2 regions of the Streptomyces sp. NPDC104367 genome follow, and region 1 is predicted to be linked to the other one. Evidence: riboswitches for the same ligand, from Rfam matches in the RefSeq annotation. Region 1 holds a riboswitch; the other holds the start of a gene.
The links. Region 1 has a riboswitch for ZMP and ZTP ahead of ACZ619_RS07810 (bifunctional 5,10-methylenetetrahydrofolate dehydrogenase/5,10-methenyltetrahydrofolate cyclohydrolase). Riboswitches for the same ligand answer to the same signal wherever they lie in the genome.

Region 1 (4,143 bases):
CGACCTGATGGCGCGGATCACCTCGGACACCACCCTGCTGCGCGAGGTCACCACGGACTCGCTGGTCGCGCTCGGCACCGGCGGCCTCACCCTCGTCGCCACGGTCGTGATGATGGGGGTGGTCGACCCGGTGCTGCTCGCCGTCACGCTCGCGGTGATCGCCGGGGCGGGCACGGTGCTGGGCCTCATCGTGCCGCGCATCAACCGGGCGAGCCGCCGGGCCCAGGACGCGGTGGGCGTGATGGGCGCCTCGCTGGAGCGGGTGCTGGGCGCCCTGCGCACGGTGAAGGCCTCGGGCGCCGAGCACCGGGAGGAGCAGGCGCTGCACGCGGCCGCCGAGGAGTCCTGGCGGCAGAGCGTGCGCGCCGCCAAGTGGTCGGCCGCGGCGGGCAACACGGCGGGGCTGGCGATGCAGCTGGCGTTCATCACGGTGCTCGCGGTGGGCGGCGCCCGGGTGGCGACCGGCGCGATCGGGGTGGGCACGCTGGTGGCGTTCCTGCTCTACGTCTTCTACCTGATGTCGCCGATCCAGCAGGTCGTCGGCGCGGTCACCCAGTACCAGACCGGCGCCGGCGCGCTCGCCCGGATCCAGGAGGCGCTGCAACTGCCCGCCGAACCCGCCTCCGCACCGGCCGAGTTGCCGGCCCCCGGCGCCGAACCGGCCGCCGTCGCCTTCACCGACGTGCGCTTCCGCTACTCCGGCGAACTGCCCTACGTCCACCACGGGGTCAGCTTCGCGGTTCCGGCACGGGGCATGACCGCGTTCGTCGGCCCGTCCGGCGCCGGCAAGACCACCGTCTTCTCGCTCATCGAGCGGTTCCACGACCCCGAGTCCGGCGTGATCACCCTCGACGGCCGTCCCCTCTCCGACTGGGAACTGCCGCAGCTGCGCTCGGCCATCGGGTACGTCGAGCAGGACGCCCCGGTGCTGTCCGGCTCGCTCCGGGACAACCTGCTCCTCGGCAACCCGGAGGCGGACGAGGGCGCGGTGACGCGGGTGGTGAAGACGACCCGGCTGGACGGGCTGGTCGCGCGGCTGCCGCAGGGACTGGACACACCGGTCGGGCACCGCGGCACCAAGCTGTCGGGCGGTGAGCGCCAACGTGTGGCGATCGCGCGGGCGTTGCTGCGCCGGCCCCGGCTGCTGCTGCTCGACGAGGCGACCTCGCAGCTGGACGCGGTGAACGAGGCGGCCCTCAGGGACACGGTCGCCGACGTGGCGCGGTCGACCACGGTGCTGGTGGTCGCGCACCGGCTGTCGACGGTGACCATGGCGGACCGGATCGTGGTGATGGACGCCGGGGAGGTCCGCGCGGTGGGCACGCACCGGGAGCTGGTGGCGTCCGACCCGCTGTACGCGGAGCTGGCGGCGACGCAGTTCCTCGCCACCGGGCACTGACGCCGTCAAGGCGTCACGGCGTCCCACGGCGTCCCAATGTCACGGCGCCACGGCGGAGGGCCGCCCCTCGCGGGACGGCCCTCGGGATGCGGTCGGGACGGTCACTACCCGATACCCGGCACCAGGCCCATGACCGGCGCGGCCAGGTCGGTCACCTGGTGCAGCTCGCTCAGCTTGTGGACGTCGTTCAGTCCCTGCACCTGCTCCGAGACCTTCGGGATGCGGTCCTGGTACTCCACGGGGATGTCGCTGCGGGCCAGCGAGTCGAGCGTGCCGAGCGCGGTGAGCTTCCCGGGGTGCTGGGCGCTCGCGTCGGCCGCGTTCGCCAGCGGCGCGGCGAGGCCGGTGACCCCGACGGCCAGACCGACGGCGGCGACGATACGTCGTGTTGAGATCATGTCCTCAGCAACGGCCCCGGCGCCGGGCCGGACACGGGCTGCCGGCCGCCCTCACCCGTCAGGAGGAGCGCCGGCCCTGCGTTTGCCGAGCCCGGCGGGGCGGAGGACGCTCGTGGTGAGGGGCCCTCGCGGTCCGCTCCGCATCGGACCGCGGGCTCCCCCAGGAGGTCATCATGGGCACCGCGACAGGCTCCACCTTCGACACCGACACACTGCGCCGGGCCATAGAGGGGAACACCGGGAACACCCTTCTGTCGCTCTACGCGGACGACGCGGAGATCCGCATCGTCGACCGCAACACCCAGCCCAGCCGTCCCAAGGTCCTGCACGGCCGCAAGGACATCGCCGCGATGCTGGACGACGTCTACAGCCGCGACATGACGCACACGCTGGACCAGTGCATCGTGCAGGGCGACCGGGCCGCCTTCAGCGAGTCCTGCGAGTACGAGGACGGCGTCCGGGTGCTCGCCGAGTCGATGATCACGCTGCGCGACGGGAAGATCACCGAGCAGATCATGATCCAGGCATGGGACGAGTAGTCGCACGGACCGCGAGGGTCCAGGTCAGCTCCCGGTTGACCTGGACCTTCTCGGCGCGGGCCACGCTGGGACACGCCCGCCGCGCGCGTCCCCGGGCGTCGGTCCTGCTGCTGCGGGCGATCCTGCGGCACGCGCACCGCCGCGAGCGGCGCTGACCGGCTCGGTTACGCTGGGGGCGGACCGTGACTGGCGCTGAGGTGGAGCACCACCGGGGAGCGGTCCGCACTGTCGATGCCGTGCGCCTGGGCGATCAGAACCGATCGGCTCAGGAGTGTGCCCATGACCCAGGCCCGTCTCATGGACGGAACCGCCGTCGCCCGCCGTATCGTCGAGGAGAGCGCGCGGCGGGCCGCCGGTCTCACCGCACGCACCGGCGTCACGCCGTGTCTGGCGACCGTGCTGGTCGGCGAGGACCCCGCCTCCGTCACCTACGTCCGGATGAAGCAGAACCGCAGCCGCAAGGCCGGTATCGCCTCCCGGCACGTGGCCCTGCCCGCCACCACGACCACCGAGGAACTCGTCGGCACCCTGCGGGAGTTGTCGGCCGATCCGGCGGTGCACGGCATCCTGCTCCAGCACCCGGTGGGCGAACACGTCGACGAGCGGGCCGCGTTCGAGGCGATCGCGCCGGAGAAGGACGTGGACGGCGTGACCTTCGCGTCGTTCGCCGCCATGAGCTTCGGTCTGCCGGGCTTCGTCTCCTGCACGCCCGGCGGCATCCTGCGCCTGCTCGACGCGTACGGCGTCGACCCGGCGGGGAAGCGGGCGGTGGTCGTCGGGCGCAGCGCGATCCTGGGCAAGCCGGCCGGCATGCTGCTGCTCGCCCGGGACGCCACGGTGACCTACTGCCATTCCCGCACCCGGGACCTGTCGGCGGCCGTCCGCGAGGCGGACATCGTGGTCGCCGCCGTCGGCCGGCCGCGTCTGATCCGCGGGCAGGACGTCAAGCCGGGCGCGGTCGTGCTCGACGCGGGCTACAACGACGGGAACATCGGTGACGTCGACTTCGACTCCGCCGTCGAGCGGGCCTCGCTGATCACGCCGGTGCCGGGCGGTGTCGGTCCGATGACCATCGCCGTCCTGCTGGAGCAGACGGTCGAGGCGGCCGCCCGGCAGCTCGGGGTGTGAGGGTCAGCGCAGCCGGGCGCCGTACTCCATGACGTCCGCGGCCCGCACGCCGTACGCGGTTGGGCACCTCGTGGCGCCGTACGGCGGACCGGGGCCGGGAGCTGCGTCACGCGTACGAGCAGCGGTACCGGCGCTGCGCCGGCGGCGCCCGGTCTGTTTCCTGGGCCGGGCTGCGCCCTGCTCACCGCGGTGGTGCCGGCGGCGGGCGCCGGCCAGGACGTCTGCCGGGGGTGGACGACATGCCACTGGAGGTCGACGCCCCGGGTGTCGGCGGGCTGGGTGTCGCCCCGTGGCCGCGGCCGTGCCGGTGCCGCCGACGGGCACCGTGCCGAGGTCGACGGCGTCGCCGGTCAGGGCCGCGCCGGAGGGCCAGCAGGTGGCCGTCGCGGGTGTCGACGTAGACGCGTCCCCCGTCGGTGGCCGGTACCGAGAACTTCGAGGCCGTGCCGATCGGGGCGGACCGGAGCAGCTTCATGTGTCCGTCGACCGGTACGGCGCTGTAGGCGCGCAGTTGGGCGTTGGAGCCGCTGGAGCCGTCCGCGCGCACGGCCCAGACGACGGCCGAACCGGCGGTGGTGCCGGTGGAGGTGACGACCGGTGAGCCCGAGGTGTAGCCGAAGGTGTCGGTGCTGGAGCCGGTGTTGCTCAGCGCGGGCGGACCGGTGCCGGTGACGCCGTA
Region 2 (4,143 bases), on a different contig from region 1:
TTCATGACCCAGGCGAGCTGGGCGTGCTCGGGGACGTGGCTCTGCACGAAGAGGGTGCAGCGGTCCGGGTCCAGGCCGGCGGCGAGCAGCTGGGCGGCGGCGAGGCGGGTGTTGGCGCGCAGGTCCGCGGGGTCCTGCGGGATCGTGATCGCGTGCAGGTCGACGACCATGTAGAAGGCGTCGTGGGACTCCTGGAGGGCTACCCACTGGCGGACCGCGCCGAGGTAGTTGCCCAGGTGGAACGAGCCGGCGGTGGGCTGGATGCCGGAGAGCACGCGGGGTCGATCAGAGGCCATGCTCACCATTCTCTCAGAGGGTGAGGGTGGGAATGGCCCGGCGGTGGGAGGGCGGTCCCGGGGCGCGGGGGACTGCGGGCCGGTGATGGCCGTTCGCGCCCCGCGGCGGAGCCGCACACGGATGCGGCCCCGCGCCCCGGGAGGCAGGCCGGCTCAGCCGAGGTCGATCTCCGGGTACAGCGGGAAGCCCGCCACCAGGTCCGTCGCGCGCTGGGCGATCTCCGTCGAGACCTTCTCGTCCAGGACGTGGGAGGCCTTCGACGGGGCGCCGGACTTGGTCGTGCCCGGCTCGGTGGCGGCCAGGACGCGGTCGATCAGGCCCGCGACCTCGTCCATCTCGGCCGTGCCGAGGCCGCGCGTGGTGAGCGCCGGGGTGCCGATGCGGATGCCGGAGGTGTACCAGGCGCCGTTCGGGTCGGCCGGGATCGCGTTGCGGTTGGTGACGATGCCGGAGTCGAGCAGGGCCGTCTCGGCCTGGCGGCCGGTGAGGCCGTACGACGACTCGACGTCGATCAGGTTGAGGTGGTTGTCCGTGCCGCCGGTCACCAGCGTGGCGCCCCGGCGCATCAGGCCCTCGGCCAGCGCGCGCGCGTTGTCGACGATGCGCTGGGCGTAGTCCTGGAAGGCGGGCTGCCGGGCCTCGGCCAGGGCGACCGCCTTGGCGGCCATGACGTGCGGGAGCGGGCCGCCGAGGACCATCGGGCAGCCGCGGTCGACCTGGTCCTTGAGGGAGTCGTCGCACAGGACCATGCCGCCGCGCGGGCCGCGCAGCGACTTGTGGGTGGTCGTGGTCACGATCTGGGCGTGCGGGACCGGGTCGAAGTCGCCGGTCAGGACCTTGCCGGCGACCAGACCGGCGAAGTGCGCCATGTCGACCATGAGGGTCGCGCCGACCTCGTCGGCGATCTCGCGCATGATCCGGAAGTTCACCAGCCGCGGGTACGCGGAGTAGCCGGCGACGATGATCAGCGGCTTGAAGTCACGGGCCTGGGCGCGCAGCGCGTCGTAGTCGATCAGACCGGTGGCCGGGTCGGTGCCGTAGGAGCGCTGGTCGAACATCTTGCCGGAGATGTTCGGGCGGAAGCCGTGGGTGAGGTGGCCGCCCGCGTCCAGGGACATGCCGAGCATCCGCTGGTTGCCGAAGGCCTGCCGTAGCTCGGCCCAGTCGGCCTCGGAGAGGTCGTTGATCTGGCGGACGCCGGTCTTCGCCAGGAAGGGCACCTCGACGCGGTCGGCGAGGACGGCCCAGAAGGCGACCAGGTTGGCGTCGATGCCGGAGTGCGGCTGGACGTAGGCGTGCCGGGCGCCGAACAGCTCGCGGGCGTGCTCGGCGGCGAGGCCCTCGACGGTGTCGACGTTGCGGCAGCCGGCGTAGAAGCGGCGGCCGATGGTGCCCTCGGCGTACTTGTCGCTGAACCAGTTGCCCATCGCGAGCAGGGTCGCCGGGGAGGCGTAGTTCTCGGAGGCGATCAGCTTGAGCATCTCGCGCTGGTCGGCGACCTCCCGGCCGATCGCGTCGGCGACCCGCGGCTCGACCGCGCGGATCACGTCGAGGGCGGCGCGGTAGGCGGTGGACTCGGTGGACAGGGGCGCGGACTTGTCGGTCATTCGGGACCTCCGGACGTGGCGTTCGGCGTTCACGGTTGCGGCCCAGGCGCACGGCACTCGATCACGACGCGGGCCGCTCCCCGATGGTCGGTCCCATCCCAGCGCGCCAGTCACGGCCCGCTGGTCACATTACCGGGCACGCCGGGCCGGAGGGTCGTGGCGTCCACCAGTCGGGCAGGTGCAGAGGGTAGTAAAGGGGGGCATCTCGCCGCGTTCTCTGGAGTCGTCGTGACCACTACGGAAGCCCTCGTCGCCGCCGCCGAAGCGCACGGCGCCCACAACTACCACCCGCTGCCGGTGGTGATCGCCACGGCCGACGGCGCGTGGATGACGGATGTCGAGGGGCGCCGCTACCTGGACTTCCTCGCCGGGTACTCGGCGCTGAACTTCGGGCACGGCCACCCCCGGCTGGTCGCGGCGGCGAAGGCGCAGCTCGAACGGGTGACGCTGACGTCCCGGGCCTTCCACCACGACCGGTTCGCCGCGTTCTGCACGGAGCTGGCCGAGCTGTGCGGGATGGAGATGGTGCTGCCCGTGAACACCGGGGTGGAGGCGGTGGAGACCGCGGTGAAGACCGCCCGGAAGTGGGGGTACCGGGTGAAGGGGGTGCCGGCGGAGATGGCGAAGGTGGTCGTCGCGGGCGGGAACTTCCACGGGCGTACGACGACCGTGATCAGTTTCTCGACGGACCCGGAGGCGCGGGCGGACTTCGGGCCGTACACGCCCGGGTTCGAGATCGTGCCGTACGGCGACCTGACGGCGATGCGGGCGGCGGTGACCGAGAACACGGTCGCCGTGCTGCTGGAGCCGATCCAGGGCGAGTCGGGGGTGATCGTGCCGCCGGCCGGCTACCTGCCGGCGGTGCGGGAGCTGACCCGGGAGCGGAACGTGCTCTTCGTCGCCGACGAGGTCCAGTCGGGGCTGGGGCGGACCGGGCGGACCTTCGCGTGCGAGCACGAGGGGGTCGTCCCGGACGTGTACGTCCTCGGGAAGGCGCTGGGCGGCGGGGTGCTGCCGGTGTCGGCGGTCGTCGCGAGCGCGGAGGTGCTGGGGGTCTTCCGGCCCGGCGAGCACGGGTCCACCTTCGGCGGGAACCCGCTGGCCTGCGCGGTGGCCCTGGAGGTGATCGCGATGCTGCGGACCGGGGAGTTCCAGGAGCGGGCGGCCGAGCTGGGCGAGGTGCTGCACCGGCGGCTTGCGGAGATCGCCGGGAGCGGACGGGTGACGGCCGTGCGGGGGCGGGGGCTGTGGGCGGGGGTGGACGTCGATCCGGCGGTGGGGTCGGGACGGGCCGTCTCGGAGCGGCTGATGGAGCGGGGGGTGCTGCTGAAGGACACGCACGGGACGACCGTGCGGATCGCCCCGCCGCTGGTGGTGGAGGAGGAGGACCTGGAGTGGGGGGTCGAGCAGTTGTGGGAGGTGCTGAGCGGGTGAGGCACCGCGGTCAGCGTCCCGGCCGCGTCCCGTACAGGCCGAGTCCGGCCGTGGACAACTCGCCACCGAGGTGGGCGGGCAACGGCACCTCTTCGCCGTAGTTGCCATGGACGACGCTCCGGTACTCGCCCTCCCCGGGCCGGCCGAACAGCGACCACGTGCCGGTCCGCGGGTCGACCTGCAAGAGACGGGCGACGCCCGCGGCCGCGTACCACGCGGTCTTCTCGTTGATGCCCTTGAGCCGCTCGGACGGAGAGATGACCTCTACGGCCAGTTCGACCGCGTCGGAGTCGAGGAGCCACCCGTCGTCGTCCTTGAACGCACGGGGGCCGATGGTCAGGTCCGGGGTCGCGTAGTCGTCCGGATCATCAGGCATCGGAACGGACACGTTCTCGAACGCCTCGTACGAAGCCGAAAGGCCGGGGCGGACGGCATCGCGCAGGTCGATGACGATCCCGGCGCGCCTGCCGCTCGGGCTGGGCGACATCACGAGCGTTCCTCCGATGATCTCAACCTTCATGCCGGTGGCCTGCTCGATGCTCTCGGCGGCTTCGCGCAGGTGCCCACGGCGGACGGGAATCGGGTGATGAGCCGGGGTGCTCAAGGTGCCACCTCTTTCGTTGCCTGGCCGAAGCCCCCACGGGGAGTGTCTGCACGCTCACGCGACATGGTTCGCACTGTACGGCGGGGGATCGGGGGCAGGGATCTCAGCGATCACCGAACCGAGTGACCGTACCTGGTGATCCCAGCGGGCCGCCGTCCCGTACGACCAGTGGCTCCGCGGCGGGCACCCGCAACGCCGGGC

Region 2: it holds a riboswitch for ZMP and ZTP, as region 1 does, so the genes downstream of both, ACZ619_RS33825 (glycine hydroxymethyltransferase) here and ACZ619_RS07810 (bifunctional 5,10-methylenetetrahydrofolate dehydrogenase/5,10-methenyltetrahydrofolate cyclohydrolase) in region 1, are expected to answer to the same signal.

What each region holds. Positions count from the first base shown of each region.
Region 1 is NZ_JBVJND010000004.1:114,592-118,734, reverse strand. Features, by position in the region: gene ACZ619_RS07830 (ABC transporter ATP-binding protein) at 1-1,399, shown strand, start outside; gene ACZ619_RS07825 (hypothetical protein) at 1,504-1,797, opposite strand; gene ACZ619_RS07820 (nuclear transport factor 2 family protein) at 1,971-2,336, shown strand; gene ACZ619_RS07815 (hypothetical protein) at 2,324-2,491, shown strand; ZMP/ZTP riboswitch at 2,509-2,591, shown strand; gene ACZ619_RS07810 (bifunctional 5,10-methylenetetrahydrofolate dehydrogenase/5,10-methenyltetrahydrofolate cyclohydrolase) at 2,616-3,464, shown strand; gene ACZ619_RS07805 (hypothetical protein) at 3,646-4,143, opposite strand, start outside; gene ACZ619_RS07800 (hypothetical protein) at 4,110-4,143, opposite strand, start outside.
Region 2 is NZ_JBVJND010000028.1:125,500-129,642, reverse strand. Features, by position in the region: gene trpS (tryptophan--tRNA ligase) at 1-296, opposite strand, end outside; gene ACZ619_RS33825 (glycine hydroxymethyltransferase) at 450-1,904, opposite strand; ZMP/ZTP riboswitch at 1,938-2,028, opposite strand; gene rocD (ornithine--oxo-acid transaminase) at 2,133-3,338, shown strand; gene ACZ619_RS33815 (Uma2 family endonuclease) at 3,349-3,942, opposite strand; gene ACZ619_RS33810 (ATP-binding protein) at 4,046-4,143, opposite strand, start outside.